One region of the Chryseobacterium sp. MYb328 genome, then DNA from elsewhere that is predicted to be linked to it. Evidence: riboswitches for the same ligand, from Rfam matches in the RefSeq annotation. Region 1 holds a riboswitch; each other region holds the start of a gene.
What was found. Region 1 has a riboswitch for cobalamin ahead of WH267_RS18370 (TonB-dependent receptor plug domain-containing protein). Riboswitches for the same ligand answer to the same signal wherever they lie in the genome.
Positions count from the first base shown of each region.

Region 1 (10,169 bases):
TAAAAATTTCTCTGCCCGATTTTTAAAGTCTTCACTCAAAGGAAATAATGATATGCTTCCTCTAAGAAGATCACTGTCTTCAAGTTTTTGAAGTATCATTTTATTTGCCGGTATTTGGCTGATGTATTCTTTCTTGTCTTTTTCTTCTTCGATCTGATCGGTTTTAAACGTTTTGAAAATTTTTAAATCCCCATGCTTAATAAAATGTTCTGCTTCATCAAAACACGCACCTAATACAGTTTCACGTAATTCGTTTTCAGAATTTACGACCAGATTTCTTAACGTTCTGATTTGATCGTGGAATGTGTTACTTGGTGTTTTCAGATGGATAAAGCAGGCTGAAAGCAAAATCTGCTCGGGAAGAGAAAGACCTTTGGAATCAGAAAGAGAAAGCAGACAGCGTTTCAACAGATTTATTTCTTTCTGCTGGAAAAATAATCTTGTCTTGGTAGATTCAAATTCATTTTTATCTGTATAAAATATGGTATTCCAGAACATCGGATTTTCCTGTTCCTGCTTGCAAATAGCATCTAAAGTATCAAACAAAAAGTTCTGGTTCTCGGGATCGGTATATATTGTTCTGAGTAATTCTGCAGACTCAACTGTATTTTTATAGCGGACATCATTATGATCTTTCAGGTCTTTTTTGAAAGATAGCATAGAAGTAATGAAGTTGAAAAGGTTAAGGAAAGAATTATCAACCATTAATGCAATATCATTATCTTCCGTTGATCCGGATTCAAAAATAATATGCCACACAGAATCTATCCAGATCCCGTCTATAGATTCTTCGAAACGTTTTCTCTGCGCAGGTTCTGAAATGATCTCTGTAAATCCGGCCTTAAAATATTCAAACTCAGTTAAAGGTTTCCCACGGGAGTTCATCTTGATATATAAATCATCAGTAAGCCCTACTTTATTCATATCCAATTTGTAGAAATAAAAAGGAGAATCACTGATAATGTCCCAAACAGAATCAATATCTAGTTTTTCATATCTTGACTCAATGTCTTTAAGTACAACAAGCATAGCCAGAATACTGGGATCGTAATTCCATGTTTCAAAATACCAGGATTGGTTAGTGATTTCTTTATCGATTGTTTGTTGTGAAAAATCAGGTCTGAAGAGAATTAAATTCCTGTAAAACTCAGTAGTACTGTGTCTTGTTTCATAGAGAAAATTAGCCAGAAAAGCTGTACTATCCTCAGAAATATTTTCTTTTACAGAGACAAACCAATACAGGAGCCAAAGGGTGGTTAATCTTTGTTGCCCGTCAATAGGAACAAAAGTGATGGAGTTGTTGTCGTCCTTTTCATTAAATCCATAAATGAAGTCGAGCTCAATTTCAAGCTTGGGATCGGATTGTTTTTTACAGATAAAATCAAACAGAACATCTAAAAAATCCTTTCGGATTTTATTCGTTTTATGGTCTGTTCTTCCTTGTGCATAATCTCGTTGAATGATAGGGATTTCAACTTTATTGTTCAATATTTCAATATAATTATTTCTCATGCTCTTCAACGGTTATGGTTTTTTTGTATAATTTGATGCAGTCACGTATTTCATCTAAATAAGTATCCCGTTCATGTTGGGTCCAGACAGAATAATGACGGCTGTTATCGGATGCATAGTATTTCAGAAAAATTCTTTTGGTAGCCAAAGGAATAAATGCTCCTGATCTGTCCATTTCAATGATTTTTTTTCGTTTCACTTCAAAAACAGAATTGCTTAATGAAATATTTTCAGTAAGCCCAAGTAATGCCATATTCTGAATGGTATGCAGATAATCGTTTTCATTACTGTCGTCAGAAGGAATGAGTTTTAAAATCTTCTCGCTTAGAGCTTTAAACTCCTCGTATCGGTACGTCTTTTCATCAATTGAATGAACTTCTTTGATTATTTTTTCTGCTTTCTCTTTATCAATCGCTACATTTAATAATATATTGGTATGGGAACGAAGCCAGTTGAACCATTCTTCTCTTTTATTTTCATTAATACCCTCAATGTTTTGTGCATGAATATGTTCCAGACTTTTTGTTATACTTTTATACATCTCAAAAGGAAAAAACTCATGACTGTTATTATTGGCTCTTATTAATTCTATATTGATTAAAAGTAAAACTCTGATTATTTTATCATGATCACTGCTTTTGTCATAGCTCAGTTCTTCCCAATTATCATCAATACTATCTGCAATTAATTGGTCTATTTCTTCTTCAAACTTCAGTTTGGTATTTTCTTTTTTTATTTTTATAAGATTACCAATCGAAATGCCTGTTGTAATAAGATAACCGATTTTGTGATAAAGGTTTTTGTTTGAATACCAATAAACTAATGAACGATAAATTTCTTCTACTTCTACCCATTTTTTCCAAAGAGAATCAAACGTTTCTTTTTCATCAAAGAAATGAATAAAACTGAATAAAGGATCTCTTTCATCTGGTTTTTTCTTGGCAATAATATCAAATAAATATTCAATTTTATTGTTGTAGGTATCTGGCTTTTCATTTGAAATAAATGCCCAGAATTTTGGATTATTGAGTTGGTTTTCGATCTCATCCCAAATCTGAACCAATTGTGTTCTGCGTTTAATTTTGTCATCTTCATCCATTCCTTTGAAGCTGTCAGAATTCACAAACTTAGCTTTAATAAGTTCAGCACTTGTAAGTGGGATTTTACCGCGATTTAAACGGGTAAACAGTTCTTCACTTTTCTTTTGTTCATCTTTTACTTCATACCAAATTACCTGTACACTCCATTCAGGGGTTTCTTTTTCCTCTTTATCATTGAGGGAGATACTAGGTAGGATAATTTTTAACATTTCATCCTTTACCTGTCTTGGAATACCTTTATCACCGTTTTCAAACCATTCCTTAATACACTGATAAGCTTCGCTCATATAGTACAGATCAGGTTTAGTACAGTTAATTTCATTAGTCTCCAAAAATGTTTTGGATTCAAGTCTTGTTTTGTAATAAATGGAATATAGATTATCAGTATAACCCTCAGATTTTAAATTGTTGTGAAGATATTCCAGTGTTAAATAGGTGATAATCCGGTGAAGAGTTGTTAAACGCTGCTGTCCGTCAATAAGCTCAAAACCTTCTATAGAGTTTCCGTCAATATCTTTCCATATATGCTTCTTTACAACTACAGGCTGAAGGCAATAGTAGGTTTTAGCTATTCCTTTTTTACGGTATTCCCAAATGTCTTCCAGCAATTGTGAAACGTTGGTTTTTGTCCACCTATATCCCCGTTGGTATTCAGGAATGTAAAAATTATGTCCCAAAAGCTCCGTAATGCTTAAGGTCTTTATTGAGTTTTCATTCATAATAGTTCAATAGTTTTTGCGAAGATAAAAAGTCATTTCATCAAAACATACCAAATTTTGTTTTTTTTATCAGATTAAGCAACAGATGTTTTGATTTGAACTTCCTATAAAGTTGATGAGGTATTTTTGTCAAAATCTGATTGTAACTCACGAGGTCCGGATGATCTGCTGGATCTCTTTCTGAAACCTTTTGTTCTGTTTTCTTATTTTTAGAATAAAATAGAGTAGAATAGGGATAAGGATTCCTGCAATAGCAAAGGATAGAATCTTCATATAATGATACCGGGATTCCATTTTTTGACTTTTGATGATTGTTTCTTTATTATGATTATCAATAACCTGATTAATGGATGACAGCTCATTTTGTTTCCTTTTGAAGCGCATTTCAAAATATTTCTTATTATACAGCTGGTATAAATTCTGTTGTCCCATTGCCAGATAATTATCTGCCATTTCTTTGTAAATACCTTCATTCAGAATAATATCCCCTGTATTTTTACTGAGGTTTTCAGCTTTTATCAAAAGGACCAATGCCGTTTGGTTTTCATGTTTCTGTTTATGTACTTCAGATATTCCCTTTAATGCAAATGCTTCCAGGCTCTTTGCATGATTTCTTCCGGCGTAGTTTATTGCCTGTAAAAATGAATGTTCTGCCTTGTCAATCTGGTTAAGATTTAGATAGCAGTAGCCAATATTGTAATAGACCACACTCATATTGGAATACGTTGTTTTCTTTACAGGCACTTTCTCAAAGTTTTCTATGGAGATCAGAAACTTTTCCAGAGCAATTTCAGAATTGGACTGACTTTTATAAATCATTCCTCTTATGGCATAGATGGTAGCTGTTTCAATATATTTTTCAGGTGTTTTCTCAGTAATTTTCGCCAGATATTGATCTGCCTCGTTCAGTGTTTCAAGGCTTTTGCTGAAAAGTTCCATTTGCTGATACTGGATAGCAACGGCTACGAGGACACCTACCTGGCTTTTGGTGTCATTCGTTTTCTGAGAAAGTTCTTTGGCTTTTAAAATATATTTTAAAGATTCATCAAAATTCCTTTTGGCTACATTGGCGGTGGAAAGGAGCATGTAAATTTCAATAGACGTTTTGAGATCACTGTCTTTTTTCAGTAGCTGCTTTCCAATTTGAATCGCTTTATCAGGATTGTCATAGATTTCCAGCTTGGCTTTTTTTAACAGAGAACTATCCGAAGTGTTTTGACCGTTTATAAAAATATAGGAAAAAAGGATCAACGAGAAAATTTTCAATCTTAGTTTCATGATACTTTATTTTTACTGATTTCCTGAATGTAAGCGTTAGGAGACATTCCGGTAACGGATTTGAAAACGGTTGTGAAGGCACTATGTGAAGAAAAACCTGAAAATTCAGCCAGATAACTGACTTTATAATTGAGAAAGGTAGGTTCTGTTCTTAATAGTTGAGCAATATGATTGATTCTTAATTTGTTAATGTAGCCATTGAAGTTTTTTTCCTTATTGGTATTGATGACCTCCGAAAGGTATTTGGTATTGACTTCCAATTGGGAAGAAAGCAAAGAAAGTGACATGTTTTTATTCAGATATCGGTCAGATTGTTCAAATTCTTTGAGTTTTTGAAGGATTTCTTCCTCTTTTTCCTTTGAAATTTTATGAGAGTTCTTTTCGGAATCCGCTGTATTTTTTATTATGGAAGTAGATAGTAATATTGTTTGTTCCTTTCGGGTATTCTGTTTTTCAAAGAAATCAAATTGCTTTTTTAGGTCTCTATTTTTGCTTTTAATGATTAAAAAATAGATGAACAAACCAATGACGATGAATAATATGACCAGAGTGGAAGACCAGAAAGATGTTAAATAAGTTTGCTTCTGAAATTCAAGTGTTTTATTCTGATTTGTTTCTACCAGTTTTACAATATACCGTATTCCTTCTCTTGTATTGGAGTCTGTTTTTATTCTTAAATCATTATAGTATTTGTTATATTGATGGTATTTCATATCATCATGAAGAGCAAAATAGGTTCGGGACAACGATTCGTAGATTTTGATTTTTAAATTGTTAAAAGGAAGGTCTTCAATCAACGACAGTCCTTGTTCCAGTTTTTGGGCAGACATTTTATAATCCTGTATCAAAAAATAGTACCGCGATAAATTTTCATAAGCTAAGCTGAGTAAAAATGGTTGGTTTTGCTGTTGCTCAAGGTCAGAAATGATACTTTCTATCAGGTTTTTATACTCAATCAGATTATTTTCTTTCATCAAATAAGAAGAACGGAAAATCCTATTTTCTGTTTGTATGATTTTATTCTCATCATCAGTATTACTGATGTACTGATCACTTTTGTCAAGATTTTTTAACGCATTCGGATAATCCCTGTTAATGCCCAGATTTAAAGCCTGTAGCTGATAGAGTTTGGCTGTGGTGATCCTGAATTTTGGATGATTGCTTTTCAGAAGTTTCTGATCTGATAAGAGGCTGGCAATGATTTTTTTTGATTGATTATATAAACCCAGATTCTGATATTGGTCTGCAAGATTATAGTTACCAAAAACCTGCATGAAATAAGAAAGATTTTGATCCTGATCTTCTTTTTGAGAAAAACTATTGACAGACTGCATATAGTCTCCCTTCATAGCAAATGCCTGTGAAATGATATTTTGAAGAATAATCTTATGCTCTATATCCTGATCGCTTACCAGAATTCCTTGGGTATAACTTATACAGTCGTCAGGATTCTGATATAGTTTCTGGAATGCCTTATCTGTTATAATATTAAAATCAGGACCGGTCTGCCCTTTGGCAATAAAGGAAGAGAATGCGAAGGTCAGCAGAAAAATCCATCTGCTATTTTCAAACATTTTTCTGAATAACAATTTGTTTTTCATGTTTCTTTCAATAATCCTCCTGAAATAAGTCTTCAAAACGGTATTTATTTAAGTGTTTGGTTACTAGGTTTTTAAAATTATGATTCTTTTGAAATTCACGAATTGTGAAAGCCTATTTCTTTTGTTTGAGTAAATATAATATTAATATTGTTTTCAGTAATTTAAAATATTAAATATAATCATATATGGTAAATTTTTATAAAATGTCAATAAAGGTATTAGCAGCTTGTTTCTTTTTTAATTTTGGTGTAGTGGAAGCTCAGTTTACTGTAATGGGACTTGGAAATTATAATGTGGGTGCGGTTTCTGATAAAGGAGTAGTAAGCATGCACACTACTGGTGGTGGAATATTTATGTGGACAGCAAATACGGGGATCGTACAGATAGGTACAGTATCAAACGGATATCCGGCTGCCGGAAAAACAGTTGTTTCTAACGATGGAATGAAGATCGCATCTTCAGTGACCAATACAGCGACAGGTTTTAATGAAATTTCAACCTATGAAGTAAGTTCTGCTACCTGGACGAATAGAGGCGGGCTCGTTCCCACCGGTTGGGATGGCAGTGTAAGTTCTACATGGGGAATGTCTCCGGATGGAAATGCAATTGTAGGACTTGGATGGCTTACTGCAGCAAATGCCCATGCTGTAAAATGGGATGGAACAAACGGGGTGGTAGATCTGGGGAGTATGGTAAGCGGGCGAAGCTCGAGAGCAAATGCAATAAATGCAGACGGAACTGTTGTTGTAGGATGGCAGGATGAACCTACAGGAACCAGAAGTGGTGCAAAATGGATAGATGGGGTGGAAAGCTTCATTACGGATGCCAACGGGAGCAATGTAGGAGAAGCAGGAGCTGTTTCCGCGGACGGGAATACGATTATTGGTTCCGCAAATCCGAATCCTTATGTCTGGAAGGCAGCAACCGGAGTGACGTATATAACGCACCCCAATGCTTCATTTTCTTTTAAAGGAGGGGCAACGGGGGTTTCTGGAGATGGCACAAGGGTTATCGGCTTTTACAGGGCATTTGGAGCACCACCAATGTCTGGAGAAGGTTTTATCTGGACAGAGGAGAGTGGACGTATTAACCTCAATGACTATGCAACAAGTTTAGGAATTAATACTAATGGTGTGATAATGGGGCTTCCATTGGCCATTTCTCAGGATGGTAAAAAAATAGCAGGAATGGGAATGAATGCCTCTAATCAGATGGTCGCATTTTATCTGGACCTTACAGGATATTTATCTGTGAGAGATGTAGAAAATGATAAAAATAAAAGCACAATAAGTATTTATCCTAATCCGGTAAATGATATTTTATACTTTAAAGGATCCGGAAAAATTGAAAAAGCAGAAGTTTATAATATGGTAGGACAAATAGTGAAATCATTCCCATCCATAGAGGATCAGATTGATGTATCATCTTTACCGAAAGGAAACTATGTACTTCAGCTTTCAGAGAAAGGAGGTAAACAACAGAACCATAAATTTATTAAGAAGTAAAATCAGCAAATTTTAATAATAGTTATACCATGAATAGCTGCTTTCAATATTGGAGGTAGCTATTTTTGTAAATTGACAAATATCAGAAAAAGGAAATGGTGAAAGATGATAAAGAGTAATAATACCATCTTTTCCCCCTTTTTTAAGTAGTTTTATGACGACTTTCAGGAATAGTAAAATTAAAAATGACTTTCAGTTTCCCGACTTCAGTTATATCCAAATAAGTCCGTTCTTGTCTAATAGATTTAAAAAACTATCTTTGCAAAAATTTTGGTTTCCAGTATATTGGAATGAAAAGGGAATTGGGTGAAACTCCCAAACTGTCCCCGCAACTGTAGATCGCAATAAAAATTTCTGTACACAGCCACTGTATAAAACGGGAAGGCACAGAAAGCGAAAGTCAGGAGACCTGCCAGAATAATAATCAAAAAACATATTGCTTTCGGAGGAAAAGTAGAATAATATGGATATAAAAAGATCTCTAATACTGTTTTTGTCATCATATGGCTGCTTTCTTTTCGGACAGGAGAAAGCTGTTGATACAATTTATATCTTCGATAGCCAGATGAACAAGGTGAAACAATTTCATCCTGTGAAAACAATCAATGCTGAAGAGGTTGAAAAAAACTCCAGCAATCTTTCAGAACTCTTAAGATTTCAGTCTTCAATTTATATTAAAGAAAATGCACGTGGTGGATCTGCTTCACCATCTTTTAGAGGAACTACTGCTCAGCAGACATCCTTTGTCTGGAACGGAATTAATGTTAATTCCAATTTTCTGGGCCAGGGAGATGTAAACAATCTTTCCCTGTTCGGGTATGATCAGATTGGAATAAAGGCAGGCGGCGGAAGTGTTACTTATGGTTCCGGAGCTATTGGAGGTAGCATTCACCTGGATAATAGCCTTAATTTTAATAAAGGTTTTCATGGAACGGTGTTCTCTGAAGCAGGTTCTTTCAATACCTATAATAATTTTGTTAAAGGCTCTTACAGCAATGAGAAATTCAGTTTTAAAGCTTCCGGAAATTATTCTGTTAGTGAGAATGCTTACGAAGTAAACAAAGAACCTAGGAATTATATAAATCTTAACGGGGAGTATTATAATACGAACTTTAATATTGCTGCCGCTTATAAATTAGCTCCTCATAATCAGATTTCATGGATTTCAGAATGGTTTAACGGACAACAACATTTTCCAATTATCTTTGATAAGGAAACGAAAACGAAATATGAGACTCAAAATCTAAGAAGCCTGATTTCCTGGGACTGGAATAAAACAAGCTTTAATAACTCTTTTAAAGTAGCTTATACAGAAGAAAATTTTCAGTATTTTAATGATATAGAAAGACCTAAATTCAGTAGTGGGACCGGAAGGAACTATATTCTGAAGAATGATTTCAATTATTTTCTTACCTCAAAATGGAACTTCAATATCATTGGAGAATACCAGCTGAATAAAGGCGAAGGCTATGGATCCGGAATAGATCAGGTAAGCCGGAATATGGGGTCTGTTGCCGGTTTGATAAGATATTTTCCTACCACTGATTTACGTATTGAAGCTGGAATAAGACAGGATTTTGTTGGAGTGGCTAAGTCACCTCTTTTATTTTCTTTTTCAGGAAAATGGAATGCTTTACGCTGGTATAATCTTGGATTAAGTGTTTCAAGGAATTTCAGAGCACCTTCTTTCAATGATCTGTATTGGAGACCTGGAGGAAATGAAGATCTAAAACCGGAAACCTCTTACCAGTTTGAATTGAGAAATCAGTTTAAAGTCGGTGATTTCAAACTTTCCGTGATTCCTTATTATATGGATATCAGAGATATGATAAGATGGCTTCCTAATTTTTCAGGGATTTATAGCCCTGTAAATACAGAGCATGTAAGATCTTACGGAGTAGAAACCCAAGCGGAATTTGCTAAACGTTTTGGTAAGCATTTTCTGAATGTAGGTTTAGGATATAGTTACACAAATTCTCAGGATTTGGAAAAAAAGAAACAGCTGATGTACGTTCCCTTCCATAAATTTACCGGAAATGTTGATTATCAGTATGAATTTATAAAAGTATATGCTCAGGGATTGTTTACCGGGCTTACTTATACAGACTCCAATGAGAAGAAAAGTGAGGCTCTGAAAGAATATTTTATAATGAATGCTGGCGTTGGAGCTACATTTTTAAAGAATTATACATTGGGTTTTAAAATCAATAATATATTCAATCAGACTTATTATACTATGTTTGCTTATCCGCTACCCGGAAGAAATTACAGTGTGAATTTAAATATCAATTTTTAAAAATAAAATTTAATATATATGAATATCAAAAGAATTTTACCTCTTGCATTTGCTTCAATGCTACTTTTTAACGTTTCATGTAGCAGCGATAATGATGCTGAAACAATTGAAACGCAAGTGGATTATACAAACGGAATACTTGTTTCTAATGAAGGTGG
Region 1 is NZ_JBBGZQ010000021.1:1,002-11,170, reverse strand. Features, by position in the region: gene WH267_RS18395 (DUF262 domain-containing protein) at 1-1,512, opposite strand, end outside; gene WH267_RS18390 (DUF262 domain-containing protein) at 1,502-3,331, opposite strand; gene WH267_RS18385 (tetratricopeptide repeat protein) at 3,479-4,609, opposite strand; gene WH267_RS18380 (helix-turn-helix domain-containing protein) at 4,606-6,210, opposite strand; gene WH267_RS18375 (T9SS type A sorting domain-containing protein) at 6,414-7,715, shown strand; cobalamin riboswitch at 7,970-8,146, shown strand; gene WH267_RS18370 (TonB-dependent receptor plug domain-containing protein) at 8,179-10,011, shown strand; gene WH267_RS18365 (hypothetical protein) at 10,030-10,169, shown strand, end outside.

Region 2 (10,169 bases), on a different contig from region 1:
CAAAGTAGATGTCAATGAACAAAATGAACAGGCTGTTGGTTTCTATCAACATATAGGATTCCAGGTGCTGGAAAGGTCCGAATTAGATAGTCAGGGTAAAGAATATCCTATTTTACACATGGGATTATAACTTTATATAGCTAAAAAGCATCCGATTGGATGCTTTTTTATGATACAAATACTTTGTTTTTTCTGCATATTACTATACAATAAATAATGATGCAATAGCCTGCGCATCACTTCCGCTCAAAATTTCATCATAGGCTGCAGACCCGGCAGGGGCTCCAAATAGAATTCCCGTATTGTATCCTGCCTGATTTACATTATCTTCTCCTGCATATACAGGATCAGTTGCTGAAGGCATATTTCCTCCATTGGCAAGCTCAATCCAGCCTTTGTTGGCTCTCATTCTTCTTACCTGTGAGGCATGCCTGGCTTCCACAGAATGAATCTGTAATGCAGCCTGAAGGACAGCCTTATTTGACATAACATTTCCAGCCTGCCCTTTATAGGCCCTTACTCCTGTATCCTCAAAAGCCTGTGCCAGAATGAGAAATTGGTTGTAATCGGTAAAAGGGGAAAAGTTTCCACTTGCTGTAAAATCAAAGGTTGGTTTTGCACCCGGAGTTGTTCCCAAAGAAGTAAGTGTGCTCTTTAAAAAGGTAACATGAGCTGATTCATGCTTGGAAATCTGCATAAAAACCGGTCTGTCAGAATTCGGAATCAGACCTGCTGTGGAAAGCCCTAAAGCATAATATTCATTTTCCAGGTATTCAAGGACCAAAGCGAGTTGTAAAGCATCTGTTAAAGTACTTTTAAGGGCGGTCCCTGTCATTGTTGTATGGGTTTTTTCTGCTTTTACAGGAGTAGTCATTAGTGCACCAAGTCCAAAGGGAACAGCTGCTACAGCTGCTTTTTTTCCAAATAGGGATAGATTTGTAATGGTTTCTAACCGGGAAGCTTCCGTTGTGAAAAATTTATCATTAGAAAGCTTGTCTAATAGTCTAAGAATGTTCATAATACAAGTTTTTGAAGATGAATAATTTAATTAATACCTCTTTCTTTCCAGGTAAAGCGGTTTTTGATAAATCCTCCTGCTGCGGCTACGATATCCTTCGGCTCTTTAGCAAGATCAAGACCATTAGCATCTATCACATCATCCCCTGAAAAGTCAGCAGATCCCGGATTGATAAGGTTTCTGATAGCAGAGGCGTGTCTGGCTTCTACGGAAACTATTTTTCCTGCAATAACAAGATAAGCCGCATTGGTAATATATTTCCCGGCACCATTATAGGCTGCCACGCCGGTATCTTCCAGTGCTTTTGCAGTGGCCAGTACAGAATTCCTGTCATTAAAATTTACATTGGGATATTGAAAATCAAGTTTCGGAAGTACGTTTTGAGTGACCCCAGTGATAGCTGCTTTAAAAAAATCTCTATGGATTACCTCATGATGGTAAAGATCTGTGAAAATCTCTTTTTCAATACTGGAAATCCCAGTGTAAAAGTTATTCACCACTTTGGTATAAAAGTCAGCCTCAAGCTGCTCAAGAGCATAAGCATAATTTAATACGCCTATATCTCCGGCTCCTAAATCAAAAACCGGACTGTTATCCATCATTTGAAAATCATCATCATCATTACAGCCAATCATAGTGAGCCCTGCAAGTGCCAGACCTACACCACTCAGTTTTAAAAAGTTTCTTCTGCCTGTATCCAGAGTTACCCCTTGATTAGAAACATGAATCGTTTTTTTCATAATATTAATTTTTGAAGTGTTTGATAATGGTAAAAAGAAAAAACAGCACACTAATATGCTGTTTAGATTCTACATTTTTACGGCATCAAAACCGTATCTATAACATGAATAACCCCATTGGACTGATTTACATCTGCAATTGTCACTTTGGCATTGTTTCCTTTCGCATCTTTTATATAAAGATCTTTTCCTTTTGTCCAGAAAGTAAGTTCTTCACCCTGCACTGTTTTCATCATGCTTTTGCCGTTTCCTGCTTTTACAGCAGCCCAGATTTCTTTAGCACTGTATCTTCCTGGTAACACATGATATGTCAATATACTTGTAAGCATTGCCTTATTTTCAGGCTTTACAAGAGTTTCTACAGTTCCTTTCGGAAGTTTTGCAAATGCTGCATCAGTAGGAGCCAATACGGTAAAAGGTCCTTTTCCTTCAAGTGTTTCTACCAATCCTGCAGCTTTTACCGCTGCAACTAAAGTTTTATGATCTTTAGAGTTTACTGCATTTTCAATAATGTTTTTGGAAGGATACATAGGCGCTCCTCCTACCATTACTGTTTTTTCTTTCGTCATTTGTGCAGTTACCTTCCCACTGAAAGCAAATGATAAAGCTATCATTGCTAAAACTGTGATTTTTGTTCGTGTGTTCATTGTAATATTTTTTTAAATTAATTATAGTTAATTTGTGCTTTTAATGTCATTTACGAGATTGGTTTTATTTTAGATTGAAAAAAAATGAAATTTTATTTAACTTACTGTAAATTAGATTGTTATTTTTTTACAGGAATAAAATCAAGACAGATTGAGTTCATGCAGAATCGTTTTCCTGTCGGTTTTGGGCCATCCTCGAAGATATGTCCCAAATGAGAATCACATCTTCCACACAGAACTTCTGTTCGAATCATATTGTAAGAAGTATCTTTTCTGTAGATAACACTGTTTTTACGAATAGGCTGATAAAATGAAGGCCAGCCACAAGTGGTCGCAAACTTTGAAGTGGAAAGAAACAATGGATTTCCACATACGGCACAATAATAAGTTCCCTTTTCATCAAGCTCATAATATTTTCCTGTAAATGCTGTTTCTGTAGCTCCTTCTCTGGCAACCTCATAGAGTTCGGGTTTTAAAATCTCTTTCCATTCAGAATTACTTACCTTCAACAGGTTTACGGCGGTATGGGAGTAATAAGGATTTTTGATTTTAAAATGATCTGCCTGTGCCTTATAGGTTTCTGTTGATAGGGCAATACAACAGATCAATACTGTTTTTGATATTAAGCTCTTCATATCTAATATTTTTTAAATATTTTCTTGAAACTATATACGACGTAAAAGATTTTTCGGATTTTATTGAGTATTTGTTTTATTTTATTACATTTGGATAGAAAAATAATTGCTATTAAAACAACCTATTCTGAGGAAGAACTTATCGTTTTATTAAAAGAAAAAAACGAAAATGGTTTTCATTATCTGTATGACCACTATTCAGGTGCGTTGTACGGAATTGTTCTTCGTATTGTTCAGTCTAAAGAATACACTGAAGAAGTTATTCAGGATGTTTTTGTTAAAATTTGGAATTCTATTCATCAATATGATGCTTCTAAAGGAAGGTTCTATACCTGGATGATTAATATTGCCCGAAATACAGCAATTGATTATTTAAAATCTAAAGGATTCCAGAACGAGCTTAAAAACCAATCGCTTCCTGATTTCGTATATAACACTACAGAGCTATCAATAACCAATAACTCATCAGATTATATTGGGTTTAACAATGTGCTTGAAAATCTGGAAGTTGATAAACAAGAACTTATTAATCTTGCTTACTATCAGGGATATACCCAACATGAGATATCAGAGAAACTAAAGATCCCCCTGGGAACGGTAAAAACGAAGATGCGGAATGCATTGATGAAATTAAAAGATTTGCTAAAAGATTATCAATAAATTAAATTGAACACAAAAGAATACATATCATCCGGAATTATAGAATCTTATATTCTTGGCCATGCTTCTCCAGAGGAAGCAGGGATTTTGGAGTGTGTGATGAAGAATAATGCTGAAGTAAAGGCTGCTTTTGAAGAGGCACAAATAACTTTGGAACATCTTGCTACGGCTCAGGCTGTAACACCTCCAAGTGATTTGAAATCTAAAATCTGGAATAAAATCCAACAGGAACAGTCTCCTATTGAGGAAGAGAAACCTTCTCTTTCTACAGAGATTCAGGAAATTAATGATGACAGAGATATCAAAAATCCGGAACAGATACAGGGAAAAAGAAATTGGAAACCTCTTGCTGTTGCAGCATCTGTTTTATTCCTTATAAGTATAGCCGGGAATTTGGTTTGGATGAATAACCAGTCTGCAACAAAACAGGAAATGACAAAACTGACAGCAGAAAAACAATCTCAGGATGCTGCCATGGAAAAAATGGATAGAAAACTGGATATGTTTTCCAACCCGGACATGCAGATGGTGATGTTAAAAGGAGTGGAGAAGCACCAGGAAGCCAAAGCAATGGTTTTCTGGGATAGAAAAACAAAAAAAGTATACCTTAATGGTGAGCATCTCCCTAAAGCTCCAACAGGAATGCAGTATCAGCTTTGGGCTCTTGAAGACGGGAAACCGGTAAATGCAGGAATGTATACTGAAGATAAAGACAGTAAAACGGCTTTGGCTACTATTTCAAAAGCGCAGGCGTTTGCTATTACTCTTGAAAAACAAGGCGGAAGCCCCGTTCCTACTATGGAAAACATGTATGTAATGGGAGGAATTTAAATGTAATCATAGATTGAAATTGTGAATGTTTTCAGTCTCAAAATAATTAAAAAAATAAAAGCATCCAACTTGGATGCTTTTTGGTTGATATAAGGTTGAAAATAGTTAAGATGCATATTCTACAGAAGCCTCTTTAGCAGCTGCAACCATAGCAATTAAGGCTTTTTCTGTTTCTTCCCAATGTCTGGTTTTCAAACCACAATCCGGATTTACCCAAAGTTGGTTCGAAGGAATTACATCCTGAGCTTTTTTCAGCAGTTCAGTCATTTCTTCCTTGGAAGGAACTCTCGGAGAGTGAATGTCATACACGCCTGGGCCAATTTCATTAGGATATTTGAAGTCTGCAAAAGCATGTAAAAGTTCCATTTGAGACCTTGAGCATTCTATCGTAATCACATCAGCATCCATATCTGCAATATTCTTAATTATGTCATTAAATTCTGAATAGCACATATGCGTATGGATCTGGGTGGCATCTTCTACTCCACTTGCTGAGATTTTAAACGCTTCTACAGCCCATTTAAGGTAATCTTGCCAATCCGTTTTTCTCAATGGAAGTCCTTCACGGATAGCCGGTTCATCAATCTGAATAATCCTGATTCCTGCTTTTTCCAGATCCTGAACTTCATCACGGATCGCCAGAGCAATCTGTTTACAGGTTTCGGAACGGGGCTGGTCGTCACGTACAAATGACCATTGTAAGATGGTTACAGGTCCTGTAAGCATTCCTTTTACCCATTGATTGGTTTGAGATTGCGCATATTGAGACCAATACACCGTCATAGGTTCAGGCCTTGAGACATCTCCAAAAATGATTGGTGGCTTTACAGAACGGCTTCCATAGCTCTGTACCCAACCGTTTTTAGTAAAAGTAAATCCCTGTAATTGCTCTCCGAAATATTCCACCATATCATTACGCTCATACTCACCATGAACAAGAACATCAATTCCGATGCTTTCCTGCCAACGAATCGTTTTTTGGGTTTCCTCTTTTAATAAAGTATCATATTGCTCGGCAGTCAGTTCTCCCTTTTTGAATTTTGCTCTCCAGCTTCTTACTTCAGCAGTCTGTGGAAATGACCCGATGGTTGTCGTAGGAAATAAAGGAAGCTGTAATGCCTTTTGTTGAGTCTCTTTACGGACACTGAATGAATTTTTCCTTTGCGAATCTGCCTCTGTAATAGAATATGCTCTTAGTTTTACATTTTCATTATGAATCAGTAAAGATGTTTTTCTGTCTGAAGCGGCTTTTTTATTGTTTTCAAAATCCAGAAGAATATTATGATCAGAAGTTTCCGAAGCCAGCTCTTTAAGGATTACCACTTCTTTTACTTTTTGTTTGGCAAAAGCCAGCCAGTTTTTGATTTCAGATTGAAGACCGGTTTCAAAATCTAAATCACATGGTGAATGCAGCAGAGAGCATGAAGGAGCGATGAAAACTCTTTCAGATCCTAATTTTTCAACTGCTTTTTTGATGATAGATAAAGATTTTTCATAATCATTTTTCCAGATGTTTCTGCCATCTACCACTCCAAGAGATAAGCTTAGGCTTTCTGGAATAGAATCAAGTGCATCTTCAAGCTGCTCAGGGTTTCTTATCAGATCAATATGCAGTACATTCACAGGAAGTGAGGCTGCAAGAGACAGGTTGTTCTTTAATCCTTCGAAATATGTCGTTACAATGAATGTAAGTTTTGGAAACTGTCTTCTAAGCTCAGTATATACAAAAGTATAGGCTTCTTTTGCCTTTTCAGTAAGGTCTAAGGCTAAGAAAGGTTCATCAAACTGAATCCATTCAGCACCCTGGCTTTGTAACTTTGATAAGATATCAATATAAACTGGAAGAAGATTATGGGCAAGATCCAGCTTATCAAATCCTTCTTCTTTTTCCTTTCCTAAAAGTAAATAAGAAACCAAACCGATAATTACAGGTTTTGCATTGATCCCTGCCTGTTTTGCTCCGGCAAATTCATTAAAAATCTTATCTGAGGTAAGTTTAAACTGCTGATTTTTATAAAATTCAGGGACTATATAATGATAATTGGTATCAAACCACTTCGTCATTTCCATCGCAGTGATATCCAATCCGTCTTTCTGATATCCTCTTGCCATGGCAAAGTAAAGATCCAGTTCCGAATTGTTCTTTTTAAGAGCTACCTCATGATAACGTGTTGGGATAGCTCCTACCACAAGGCTCATGTCCAGCACCTGGTCGTAGTAGGAAAAATCATTGCAGGGAATAAGATCGATTCCTGCTTCTTTCTGAAGGTTCCAGTTCTGGCTGCAGATAGATCTTCCTACGGTAAGAAGTTCTTCCAAAACGATTTTACCTGACCAATACTGTTCGCAGGCTTTTTTTAGTTCTCTTTTGCTACCAATACGCGGATAGCCCAGAATGTGTGTTTGCATTTTTACAAATTTTAAATTAAACTTATTTTAAATGCTCTTTGAATGCTTCGGAATGCTGTTCGGGATAGAAATTTTTGAGATCAGGTGATATAAGCAGTTGGTACAGTTTCACCCGGAGATAAAACGTACTGCAATAGATCATCTGTATGACTCAAAAGCTTCAGACCGCGAAAGCATTGTCAATTCAGTAAAGGCAGGTCTCCTGACTTGTAACAGTTTCTGTCATCCTTCCCGCTTTTGGCAGTGGATATCTAAGGACAGAAACCTTTGATGTGTTACTTACAGTTGCGCGACAGCTCGTGATTCTCACACGATTCCCTATTAATCTACCTTAAGTAAAACCTTTCCTGTTTGATGAAGATTGTAAAGAACGATCTTTTACCAATAGTATGTCTGATAAAAGATTTTAATTTTGTGTAAAATTACTAAAACAGAATATATTAGCAATTAAACAGGGTTTATTTGGTTAATATAGCTTTTAAATTGTATTTTTAAAGAATATAATTCTGTATATTTGGGTGATTTTAAAATATAAAAGAATAATATTCTGTGGAACAACTTGATGATAAGGACATAAAACTGCTGAAACTGCTTCAGAACAATGCAAAATTGACCGTTAAAGAACTTGCTAAGGAAATTAATCTGTCACCTTCTCCTGTTTTTGAGAGGGTAAAAAGACTGGAACAGGAAGGCTTTGTAAAAAGATATGCAGCAATTCTGGATGCAGAAAAGCTTAACCGTGGATTTACGGTATTCTGCCAGATTAAATTGAAAATTCATGACCGCTCTGTGGGCTATGATTTTGTAAAAGAAATCCTGGAAATTGAAGAAGTGGCAGAATGTTACAATATTTCCGGAGATTTTGATTTCCTGTTGAAAGTTCAGGTTCGCGATATGAAACATTATCAGGATTTTGTATTTAATAAGCTGGGTTCTGTAGACTCTATAGGAAGTACACACAGTACCTTTGTAATGTCTGAAGTAAAAAATAATCAGGGCTTGACTTTATAAAATGACTGTTTTATTTACCTAAAACTTAACAGGCTTTAAAAACCTGTCAGGTGTAATATATTTAGTATCATATTCAGAATAAAAAAATAAAAAAGCCGCTCTAAGAATAGAGCGGCTATACTTTTTTAATTTTTAATGGAGTTGCTGATTAGCAAGTAGAACCACACTCTAATAATTTGATGTGGATTACACCATTAACTACACACTGTGTTTGGCATAAAGCGTTTCCTACAACAGTACCTACACCGCCGATAACTCCACCTACTGTAGAACCTACTCCGGTAACAACGCCACCTACGATAGTACCTACTCCTCCAAGAACGCCACCAACAACGCCTCCTAGACCTCCTAGTAAACCTCCGATTGGATCAAGTAATCCTTCTCCTGAAATTGATTTTAGTTCGTTTCTGTCTAGTTTTTTGAAATTTTTCATGATTAAAATTTTATATGATTAATACATCACAAATATATGATAATTAATAATAAACTCATATTATTTTGAATAAAATAATTAAACAATTTTATTATTTAATATTTCGTTAATATAAATGAATAACATTGTGTATATCATTTTTGTTTGTATCTGATTGATTCACTAAATTTTAAAAAACATATTTCAAATTTTAAATGTTGGAGTTAATATTTTCAATGTAAATTAACTTTTTAATGGTTAATATTTAATGTTTGTTAAAATGAGGTTTTAAAGGTAAAAACTGAGGCTGCAACTGTAAAAAACAGGTGCTTTATTAGCTGATTTTTCTTGCTTTAGTTAAGAAGTGATAAAATTCTCTAAATTTTATGGTAAATGCTGTTCTGATTATTGACCACAGGGCGTAAAATTTGTATTTTTGTGGACATACTTCTATCAATGTCAATTTTTTCAAATAATATACGCTCTTTGAGAGCCAAGAGAAAACTTTCTCAGCAAAACGTAGCTGATGACCTTACGATCTCCCGGGTGAGATATTCTAAATACGAAAACGGAATTTCAGAACCTCCAATGGAGCTTCTTATTAAGATAGCCAAATATTTTCATGTCAGTATAGATCTGTTGCTGTCCGTAGACCTTCAGAAATATTCAACGGAAGATATGCTGAAGCTTCCGGATAACAGAATTGTTCTTCCTGTAGCTGTGGATGATCTTGGAAATGATACCATAGAAATCATTCCTCAGAAAGCTTCTATGGGATATCTGGAGGGATATAGTGATGTGGGATATATTGAAAGTCTTCAGCGCATTGCCCTTCCCTTTTTAAATAATGGAAAATACAGAGCATTTCCAGCAGATGGAGATTCTATGCCTCCATTCAGAAGTGGTTCATACATTGTAGGAAAATATGTAGAGGGAATCGATGAGCTTAAACCTGGTAAGACCTATGTTTTCATTACCCAGAATGATGGAATTACGTATAAACGTTTTAAGGAGAATAAAGGAAATGCCATTTGTGTAAGTGCAGATAACTCTTTCTATGAACCATACGATATTCCGTTTGAAGATATTGTAGAGATCTGGCAGTATGCTTCAGGAATTTTTCCGGAAGATTTTGAGCCCGGAGATTATGAAAGCTATAATTTCAAGGAAATGTTCAGGGAATTGAGACAGGATATCAAAGAATTGGATAAAAAAGTGTCTACACGCCGCAGAAAGTCTTCTCAATAAACGAGGTAACAATTTCGTACAAAATAAACAGGCTCTTCAAATCATTTTGGAGAGCCTGTTTTAAAACCAAATAAAAATATAAATATGATATGAAAATTTTAAATTTATAAAGGGACTGCGTTCAGCATTAGATGATGCAGATCCGTATTTTTAATGTAAGGCTGTAAAAGCTGACTTCCAGGTCCAAAGGTCGCTACTTCTACATAATCTCCTGAGTGGTCCATACTGACCCAGCCTACAGAATTCCGACTTTTCTGAATTTCCGAATAAAGTTTGAACGGTAATTTTTTATAATTATAAAGCCCTTCTTCTTTTTCAAGCCCATTGTAAAAACTTTGCAAATGTTTGGCTTCATTATCACTTAAAACAAGCTTATTAGCTTCAAATATCCAGTCTTTGATATCTTTAGCGGAATGATCTTTATGAATTTTATTCAGAATGTATTCATTGGTGTATTGATAGTTTGAAATACTATTGAAATTTTTAGTGGCATCAGCGCCATAAATGGTTCCGGGATTGGCATTCCCATGATCTGTAGTGATAATCACTAGGGTATTT
Region 2 is NZ_JBBGZQ010000041.1:10,255-20,423, reverse strand. Features, by position in the region: gene WH267_RS24545 (GNAT family N-acetyltransferase) at 1-130, shown strand, start outside; gene WH267_RS24540 (ferritin-like domain-containing protein) at 203-1,018, opposite strand; gene WH267_RS24535 (ferritin-like domain-containing protein) at 1,045-1,758, opposite strand; gene WH267_RS24530 (fasciclin domain-containing protein) at 1,836-2,405, opposite strand; gene msrB (peptide-methionine (R)-S-oxide reductase MsrB) at 2,525-3,040, opposite strand; gene WH267_RS24520 (RNA polymerase sigma factor) at 3,131-3,700, shown strand; gene WH267_RS24515 (anti-sigma factor) at 3,707-4,531, shown strand; gene metE (5-methyltetrahydropteroyltriglutamate--homocysteine S-methyltransferase) at 4,637-6,940, opposite strand; cobalamin riboswitch at 7,116-7,301, opposite strand; gene WH267_RS24505 (Lrp/AsnC family transcriptional regulator) at 7,490-7,951, shown strand; gene WH267_RS24500 (bacteriocin-like protein) at 8,100-8,384, opposite strand; gene WH267_RS24495 (XRE family transcriptional regulator) at 8,820-9,611, shown strand; gene WH267_RS24490 (alkaline phosphatase) at 9,716-10,169, opposite strand, start outside.
Region 2: linked by a shared signal. The riboswitch ahead of metE (5-methyltetrahydropteroyltriglutamate--homocysteine S-methyltransferase) and the one ahead of WH267_RS18370 (TonB-dependent receptor plug domain-containing protein) in region 1 are both predicted to bind cobalamin.

Region 3 (10,169 bases), on a different contig from region 1:
TGCTATATTTGGCATGATTGTTTTTTAAAAGGTTATAAAAATTGATTAATTGTAACTGGAGGTTAAAAATTTACTTTCCATTCTCCAATGATCCATTTAAAATAAGAGTCTATCCATTCTCCGGTAATATCATCAAGGGTTGCCGGATGCCACTTTGGAGAGTGATCCTTATCTACCAATAAAGCCCTTACTCCTTCAGCAAAATCAGGATGAACACAGCATTGGCAGGATAGATTAAGTTCAGACTGAAAAACTTCTTCCAGATTCAAATTTTTACCCTGCTGCAGCTGCCTGAAAATAATATGGGCAGAACTTGGTGAACCAACCTCAAAACTTTTAATTCCTGTATTGATCCAGTCATCTTTTTCAGGATAACTGATTAATATTTCCCTGAACTGTTCCAGAGTATCTGCTTTTTCAAATTGCTGTATAAATGTCTGATGAGTGGCTGCCTGAGATTCCGGAATGCACATGTCTTTAGATATACTTTCTAAAATGCGAGTAACGGTTTTATGAGGGTTTTCTTTCCAGTTAGCCTGTTCCAATGCATTCAGAATCATTTCTTTTGAAGAAGACGGTATATAATAATCTGCTAATCCCAGAAACTGACAGTCTGCTCCATCTAATCTTGCTCCGGTTAATCCCAGATAAATCCCATAGGCAGAAGGTGTTTTATTCAGAAACCAGGTTCCGCCTACATCAGGGTATAAACCAATGGTAATTTCAGGCATTGCCAGTTTGCTTTTTTCCGTAACGATACGGTGTGATGCTCCGGCCATAATACCAATACCACCACCCATCACAATGCCGTGTCCCCAAACGATAATAGGTTTAGGATAAGTATGAATGGTATAATCTACCTGATATTCCAAAGAAAAAAAATCAAAACAGTCCTGCGGGATTTGAGTAGGGTCTATTGCTTTTTGTGCAATAATAGCATCGTGTAATTGTCTCACATCACCCCCGGCACATAAGGCTTTTTCCCCTGCTCCCTGAAGAAATATACAGGCTATGTTTTCGGATGTTTTCCATTCTTCCAAAACAGCTGCTAATTCTCTGATCATAGGTAATGACAGAGCATTCAGTGTTTTCTCTGAATTCAGAGTAATAATTCCGGTTTTGTTTTTTATTTCTGTAAGTATTAAACTCATGATGTTGATTGTTTTGAATTAACGGATCTGTAAGGTAGCACCTTCTTCGAGAATTTTTCTTGAAATTACAAGTTTCATAATTTCATTGGTTCCTTCTACTACCTGATGTACTCTTGCGTCACGCATTAAACGTTCTACAGGAAAGTCCTGAGTGCAGCCATAGCCCCCCAGTATCTGTAACGCTTCATTACAGATATTGAAACACAAATCGGTGGCCAGTCGTTTGGCCATTGCACAGTAAGTGGTAGCATTCTGATCCTTGGAGTCCAGTTTGAAAGCGGCCAGATGTACCATTTGACGGGCTGCTACCAATTCTGTTGCCATATCTGCAATTTTAAACTGAAGAGACTGAAACTGTGCCAGTGATTTTCCAAACTGCTGTCTTTCGTGCATATAACGCTGAGCCTGATTGATAGATCCCTGTGCCGCTCCTACTGAGCAGGTTGCAATATTGATACGGCCGCCATCCAAACCTTTCAGAGCAATTTTAAATCCTTCTCCTAAGGTTCCTAAAAGGCATTTTTTATCTACTTCTACGTGATCCAGAAAGACAAAGCGGGTAGGCTGGGTATTCCAGCCCAGTTTTTTTTCCTTCTCCCCAAAGCTGATTCCCGGAGTTTGAGCCGGCACTACAAAAGCACTGATTCCTTTGGCTCCGGAGTTTTCTGTACGTGCCATTACAATAAGAATATCACTTTCACCAGCTCCTGAAATAAAAGCTTTTGTGCCATTAATGATATACTTATTTTCCTTCCTGACAGCGGTGGTCTTCAGCCCTGCTGCATCTGACCCGGAACCTGGCTCAGTAAGGCAATAGGAACCTAATAACATTCCTGATGCTAACTGAGGACATAGTTCTTTTCTGATTTCATCGTTTCCAAATTCATCAATCATCCAGGAAACCATATTGTGTATGGTAATATAAGCAGTAGTGGAAGGGCAGGCTGCTGCCAGTTCTTCAAATATGATGGCAGCATCCAATCTGGATAAACCTAACCCTCCGGCAGCTTCACTTGTATATACGCCACAAAATCCCAATTCACCGGCTTTAGCTATGGCTTCTCGTGGGAATATTTTTTGAGCATCCCATTCTGAAGCGTAGGGAGCGAGTTCTTTTTCAGCAAACTTTCTTGCAGCATCCTGAAATGCCAATTGTTCTTCACTTAGGTTAAATTCCATAGTTTTTAAATTGAAAGTTGAGCATTAAGAATGGAAAGCCCGATCCCTGTAAATATGAATATATTCACTTTTTTCAGCCTTTCATTCAATTATTTTAAACTGATAGTCATATTTACATTTCCTCCGGGAACATCTTCTTCAAACCAACGGGCTGTAATTATTTTTGTTTCGGTATAAAACTTTACGCCTTGTTTTCCGTAAGAATGCAGATCGCCAAAGAAAGATTTTCTCCATCCTGTAAAAGAGAAGAATGGTAATGGAACCGGAATAGGAAGATTGACCCCAATTTGTCCCACTTCAATTTCATGCTGGAATTTTCTGGCTGCAGCACCCGAGTTGGTGAAAATAGAAGTTCCGTTTCCGTAAGGGTTGTTATTGATAATCTGAATTGCCTCATCCAGTGTTTCTGCTTTTAATAAAAGTAAAGCGGGGCCAAAGATTTCTTCCTTGTAAATATCCATCTCTACAGATACATTATTGAATAGAGTAGGCCCTACAAAATATCCGTTTTCATACCCGTCTACTTTACAATTACTTCCGTCTAGCAGCACTTCAGCTCCCTGATCATAGGCACTTTTGATTAATCTTAAAACTTTCTCTTTAGACTGTTTATTGATTAAAGGGCCAAATGCGGTAGATTCATCAGACCATACTCCAGGTTTGATGGTACTTAAAGCAGTTTTGATATCTTCCACCCAGTTTTGAGCTTCGCCCACTAAAACGGCAACACTGATGGCCATACAACGCTGGCCGGCTGCTCCACAAGATGCACCTACCAAATTATTGATCACTTGTCCCTTGTTGGCATCCGGCATAACAACCATGTGGTTCTTTGCTCCTCCGAATGCCTGAACTCTTTTCAGGTTATCTGTTCCTGTACGGTAAACATGTTCAGCAACCGGTACAGAACCTACAAATGAAATAGCTTTGATCTCAGGATGATTCAGGATATGATTCACCTGATCTTTGGAACCATGAATAATATTCAGAACTCCTTTTGGAAAGCCTGCTTCTAAGAATAGTTCGGCCATTTTCACAGAGGTCATCGGGGTCTGCTCAGATGGTTTTAAGATAAAGGTATTCCCACAGGCAATCGCCATTGGAAACATCCATAAAGGAATCATCGCAGGAAAGTTGAAGGGTGTAATTCCCGCACAAACTCCAAGAGGCTGAATATAGCTGTAGGTATCTACTCCACGGGCTACATTTTCTACAGTTTCTCCCATCATCAGGGTTGGAATATTGCAGGCATGTTCTACCACTTCAATACCACGCCATATATCGCCCATAGCATCAGCGAAGGTTTTTCCGTTTTCTTTGGATAGGATTTCGGCGATTTCTTTTTGATGTTCTTTTAAGAGGTGCTGATATTTCAGAAATAATCTTGCTCTTTCCGGAGTGGCTACCTCTTTCCATGTTTTGAATGCTTCTGTGGCTGCTTCAATAGCCTGATCTATTTCAGATAATAGAGTTAAAGGGACTTCGGCGAGAATTTCCTGGGAAGCAGGATTTTCTACAGGAAGATGTTCATGCGCTTTACTTTCAATAAACGCTCCATTGATTAATATTTTTACTTTTTGTGACATAGTTTTGGGGTTGAAAGTTGAGAGGAAAAGCTGAAAGCAATTTTATGAATTACTTTCAGCCTGTATAAGGTTATATAATCAGTAAATCAACAAATTCATTGACATTAAGGTTGATCAGCGTTTCATAATCCAATGAATTTTCCAACACTGTTTTTTGTTGTTTTTCAGGGAAGATACGGGCTAAATTAATTTTGTATTTCTTAATCAGTTCCGGAATTCCTTCGTCTCTTCTTCGTTGGTGTCCGATAGGGTATTCTACTACAACTTCGTCAAGAATAGTTCCGTCATTCAGTTCTACAGTCATGGCATTCGCGATAGAACGTTTTTCCGGATCATGGTAATCTGCAGTAAACTGTATGTCTTCAATGCATTCGATTTTATCACGCAGAACATCAATTCTTGGATCTGAAGCTATATTATCTTCATAATCTGCCGCAGTTAATCTGCCGTAAATGAATGGTACAGCCACCATGTACTGAATACAGTGATCGCGATCTGCCGGATTATTTAAAGGTCCTTTCTTATCAATGATACGGATGGCTGCTTCATGCGTACGTATGGTAACTTTTTTGATATCATCTGTAGTTTTTCCAAGGTCTTTCAGAGTGGTATGCAGAGTCATTGCCGCTTCTACAGCTGTTTGAGAATGGAATTCTGCCGGAAATGAGATTTTAAACAGTACATTTTCCATGACATAAGAACCGTAGTCTCTCTGGAATTTGAATTCATTTCCTTTGAAAGAAACATCATAAAATCCCCAAGTTTTTGCAGTTAATACCGATGGATAGCCCATTTCTCCTGTTTTAGCAATCAGTGCTAAACGTACTGCTCTGGATGTTGCATCTCCTGCAGCCCAGGATTTACGGGAACCTGTATTAGGTGCATGACGGTATGTTCTTAAAGATTGCCCATCTACAAAAGCCAATGATACAGCATTGATGATCTCATCACGGGTTAAACCGATAAGCTTTCCGACAACAGCGGTAGAAGCCAGTTTTACTAATAATACGTGATCTAAACCTACTTTATTAAAAGAATTTTCCAATGCCATTACTCCCTGAATTTCATGGGCCATAATCATGGCTTCCAAAACCTGCTTCATTTTTAAAGGCGCTTTTCCTTCCGCAATATGGGTTCTTGATAACCAGTCTGCTGTGGCTAAAATTCCACCGAGGTTATCTGATGGATGTCCCCATTCTGCAGCCAGCCATGTATCATTGAAATCCAACCAACGGATAATGGCTCCAATATTGAACGCTGCCTGAACAGGATCCAGCTGAAACTGTGTCCCCGGAACTTTTGCCCCGTTTGGAACCACAGTTCCTTTTACTACAGGACCTAAAAGTTTTGTACATGCAGGGTAAGTTAATGCTTCCAGTCCACATCCGATGGTGTCCAGAAGACAGTAATGGGCTGTTTTCCAGGCCAGATCATTTTTGATTTCATAGTTCAATACATAATCTGCAATATCTGTTAATACTTTATCCGGTTGGGGTCTTTCATTTGAAATGTGTGATGACATCTTTATTTTATAATTTAGTTATTAATTGTGATATGTTTATTTTCTGTCTTGTAGAGAGATGAATTCCTTATTTTCAGGACCTGTGTAGTTAGCACTTGGGCGGATAATTTTTCCATCCTGTCTCTGTTCAATAATATGAGCGCTCCATCCTGTAACTCTGGAGATAACGAAGAGTGGAGTAAACATAAGGGTAGGTACTCCCATTAGATGATAGGATACCGCAGAGAACCAATCCAGATTCGGAAACATTTTCTTTTCTTCCCACATGATGGTTTCCAGTCTTTCAGCGATATTATACAACAGCATATCTCCGGCTTCCTCAGAAAGTTCTTTAGCTACTTTTTTAATCACCACATTTCTTGGGTCCGAAATTGTGTAAACAGGATGTCCGAATCCGATGATCACTTCTTTGTTGACAATGCGCTGACGGATATCTGCTTCCGCTTCATCTGGCGAATTGTATCGGCTTTGGATTTCAAATGCCACTTCATTGGCACCACCATGTTTAGGACCTCTTAAAGCACCAATGGCTCCTGTAATAGCTGAATAAATATCTGAACCTGTTCCTGCGATCACACGGCTAGTGAATGTAGAAGCGTTAAATTCATGTTCGGCGTAAAGATTTAACGAGATCTGCATGGCTCTTACCCATGAATCAGAAGGTTTTTTTCCATGTAATAAATGAAGAAAATGCCCTCCAATCGTATCGTCATCTGTTTCTACATCAATCTCTTTTCCATTATGGGTATAGTGATACCAGTATAATAAACCCGAACTGAATGATGCCAGTAATTTATCTGCAATATCCCTCGCTCCGGCAATATTATGATCGTCTTTTTCCGGTTGAATACTGCCAATAGCGGATACCATGGATCTCATTACATCCATCGGATGTGCCGCTGCCGGAATACTCTTTAAAATATTTCTTACAGAATGGGGTAACCCTCTTAAAGACTTTAATTTAGCTTTGTAATTTTTCAATTGAGCTCCGGTAGGCAGCTGACCATAGATCAAAAGGTAAGCTACTTCTTCAAACTCCGCTTTTTCAGCCAGATCCAGGATGTCATATCCTCTGTAGTGGAGATCATTTCCACTTTTTCCTACGCTGCAAAGCGCTGTATTGCCTGCTGCTACTCCAGAAAGGGCAACGCTTTTCTTAGGCTTGAATGTTGGTTCGCTATTCGTTGACATTACTATTTTGTTTAAAAAGGTTATCTAATTTTTGTTCATAATCATGGTATCCAATGCTTTGATAGAGTTCTTCTCTGGTCTGCATAGTGTCTAATACATGGGCCTGGGTTCCGTCTTTGCGGATGTGTTCATAGACATTCAGGGCCGCTTTATTGGCTGCACGGAAAGCTGAAAGAGGGTAAAGGATCAATCCTACGCCTGCATCTTTTAATTCATCAACCGTATACATATCAATCATTCCAAACTCTGTGATGTTGGCCAATACAGGGATTCCCGCTGCATCAACGAATTTTTGATAAAAACTTAGATCAGGAACTGCTTCGGCAAAAATAAAATCAGCACCGGCTTCCTTATAGGCAATGGCTCTTTCAAGAGTTTTTTCCAGCCCTTCATTGGCAAAAGCATCCGTTCTGGCTCCGATTACAAAACTTTCATCTGTACGGGCATCTGCAGCAGCCTTCAGCCTGTCTGACATCTCTTCTTTGGTTACGAGTTCTTTTCCTGGACGATGTCCACAACGTTTTGCTCCCACCTGATCTTCGATATGTAAAGCTGCTGCACCTGCTTTAATCAATGATTTTACAGTTCTGGCGACGTTGAATGCTGATGGGCCAAATCCTGTATCCACATCTACCAGTAAAGGTAAATCACAGACATTGGTAATTCTTTGAATATCAATTAATACATCTTCCAGCGTGGTAATTCCCAAATCAGGAATTCCTAAAGATCCGGCAGCAACGCCGCCGCCTGAAAGATAAATGGCATTGAAGCCGGCTTGTTTGGCCAATAATGCATGGTTGGCATTGATGGCCCCGACAATCTGAAGAGGACTTTCTTTTTGCATAGCCTTCCGGAATTGAGTACCGGGAGACTTCCAGTTTTCATTTTTAGTCATTGTAATATTTATGGTTTAGGTGAAATTTGTTTACAGATAGAGAAGAATAGCGATCATGATTTAATTGCAGGGAAGTAAAAAGAGAATAATGAGTATCGCTTCGATTTGCTGCCAACAGACAGAAAATCTGTGTGTTTTTTAGGAAACAGCATTTCAGGATCTTGACAGATCTGTTGGGTGTGTAGGAATTATCGAAATGGGTTAGGTACATTTTTTACTTTTTACATGCATTAAACGCTATAAAAAGTTCCTGCAGACTTCACAATGCTTTGTGAGAAAGAAAAATTACGGAAAGGTGACACGGATGAGCGGTAGATTCATAGAAGAACCTGTTGTTCTGCTATTATCTATCTCAAAAAATAATACGAGTTGATAAACTATTTTATCATATCATTATCCATACCGTATCATACCTGACTATAAGCTTCAAACCGCGAAAGCATCGTCAATTCGAAATAGGCAGGTCTCCTGACTTGTAACGGTTTTTATCATCCTTCCCATATACCGGAGCATACAGTGGATATGAATTTGATAAAAACCTTTTTGTTGTTACTTACAGTTGCGCGACAGTTCGTGATTTGCACACGATTCCCTTTTAATACACAGCTAAGTGTTACCAATTTCGGTTGATAAAGAAGGTGTTAAGAACTCCTTGGTGGTAAATATAGACATTTTATGAAAACGACAAAATATTTTATGCGAACAATAATTAATTGAATGTAATTTGTTGATAACGTTTTGATTACGAAATGTATCTTTTGATGTTTTTAAAATAATATCTGGAATTTGCCCGGGTTTTTAATTACCAAATTGTTAACAAATAAGATAGAATTTTAAATTGATTTAAATAAAAGGTGTGTTTTTGTAGTAACTTTTCATATTTAAAAACAGAAGGAAAATACTGAATAAGTTCAAAGCTTCAAAATTGGAGTTAATTTCTAAAATACTGCATTTAAAATATAAGAAAAAATTTAGCGGCTGATTCCGTTTCCGTATTTAAACTGGCTTGGAATGATGTTATATTTTCTCTTAAATGCTGCTGAAAAATGTCTGGAATTTTTATATCCAATCACCTCAGAAATTTCATTAATACTTAGATCTCCTTCTATAAGCATTTTTTTTGCATGTTCCATCTTTATATCATTCCAGAAGCCGAATACGGTAGTTCCGAAAAGCTCTTTAAATCCCTTTTTTAAAGTAAATTCATTGGTTCCTACCTGATGGGCAAGGTCTATTAATGAACAGTTTTCATTAAGGTTATTGACGATAAAATCTCTCACTGCATAAATTTTATCTTCATCTTTTTTAAGAAGTGATGAGGTGGAAGAAGTAGTATTAAAAAGCTGTTCCAGTTGTAAAAGAAGAAGTTCAGCCACCTTGGCTTCAAGGTAGATTCTTTTAAAAATACCTTTTCTGTCGCAGTGAATGATGTCGTTCAGAACCTGGTACATTTCCAGGCTGATCCGGCAATGGTCCGGATTGATAAGACATGAATGCTGTTTCTCAATAGCATTTCTGAATGTATTGAATAGTTCAGAGTCTTCAGGAAGGAATTTCTTAAAAAAATCCGGGGCTAAATTAACTTCCAGGATCTGCATTTCATGACCGTCGAATTCCATCTGGCCACTCATCTGATGGGCATAAATTATATTATGCTGATAACTTTCAAAACAAACTTTATTGTTGAAATTCTCTGAAAGAGCAGCGCTTTTTCCTTTTAATGAAAAATGCATTTCAACACTTTCGAAATCGGCCTCAAAGTACAGTAATACTTTATTTTCAAGTGAAACATTCCCGAAGCCAATGTGAACATTCTCAAAACAGATCTCATGATAAAAACCATTTCCATAAGGAGGTTTCAGATGGGTAATACACTCTCTGATTTCGCCATCGTTCTGGTAATAGGCATTGGGATATTTTCTTTCCACCAATGTTCCTCCAATTTTATCATCGTAGACCCGTAATGCCATTATTATTTTATTATGATTAGAATTCTCCTTTTTGCGGACTTTTTACTCCCTTTTGCGTACCTGTGTGCCCCAATTTTCATCTTAGTTTTGCACAAAGATAAATAATTATTTAGAATGATTCTTAATAGTAAGCTTGATTTTATCTATTAAGATCAAATAAAAAATAATAGAAATGAAGAATAATATACAACTAAGTCATGTATTGTATCGGGTGCAGGATTTACATATTGCGGTAAAAAAGCTACAGGATGCAGGCTTTATTGTTGAATATGGAGCATACCCTGATAAGGCTTATAATGCTTTGATATGGTTTGAGAAAGGCATTTTTATCGAAATTTACCATAATTCCGGGCTTCCTGTTTATATAAAATGGATGATGAAGGTCTTTGGGTATCAATCGGTTTTAGAACGGATGAGGCAATGGGAAGATATAGAGGAAGGCTGGTGTGAATGGTCTCTGGAGTCTGCATTGGAAAACCTGAATTCAGAGAAACAGTTTTTCGAAAGTGAAAATACAGGGTTCAGGTTTCATAAGGCTAAAAGAAAAGATGGAGATGGAAATAAACTTAAATGGGAACTTCTGATGCCTGATGATATTGATTTTCCTTTTTTAATGTCTGCTTATATTCCTAATCCCAGGCCCAAAGAAATTAATCATCCCAACGGAATTGTAGG
Region 3 is NZ_JBBGZQ010000002.1:179,010-189,178, forward strand. Features, by position in the region: gene mmsB (3-hydroxyisobutyrate dehydrogenase) at 1-15, opposite strand, end outside; gene WH267_RS02820 (enoyl-CoA hydratase/isomerase family protein) at 63-1,151, opposite strand; gene WH267_RS02825 (acyl-CoA dehydrogenase family protein) at 1,170-2,330, opposite strand; gene WH267_RS02830 (CoA-acylating methylmalonate-semialdehyde dehydrogenase) at 2,420-3,916, opposite strand; gene WH267_RS02835 (bifunctional 2-methylcitrate dehydratase/aconitate hydratase) at 3,987-5,438, opposite strand; gene prpC (bifunctional 2-methylcitrate synthase/citrate synthase) at 5,475-6,629, opposite strand; gene prpB (methylisocitrate lyase) at 6,616-7,524, opposite strand; cobalamin riboswitch at 7,966-8,160, opposite strand; gene WH267_RS02850 (helix-turn-helix transcriptional regulator) at 8,496-9,494, opposite strand; gene WH267_RS02855 (VOC family protein) at 9,667-10,169, shown strand, end outside.
Region 3: linked by a shared signal. The riboswitch ahead of prpB (methylisocitrate lyase) and the one ahead of WH267_RS18370 (TonB-dependent receptor plug domain-containing protein) in region 1 are both predicted to bind cobalamin.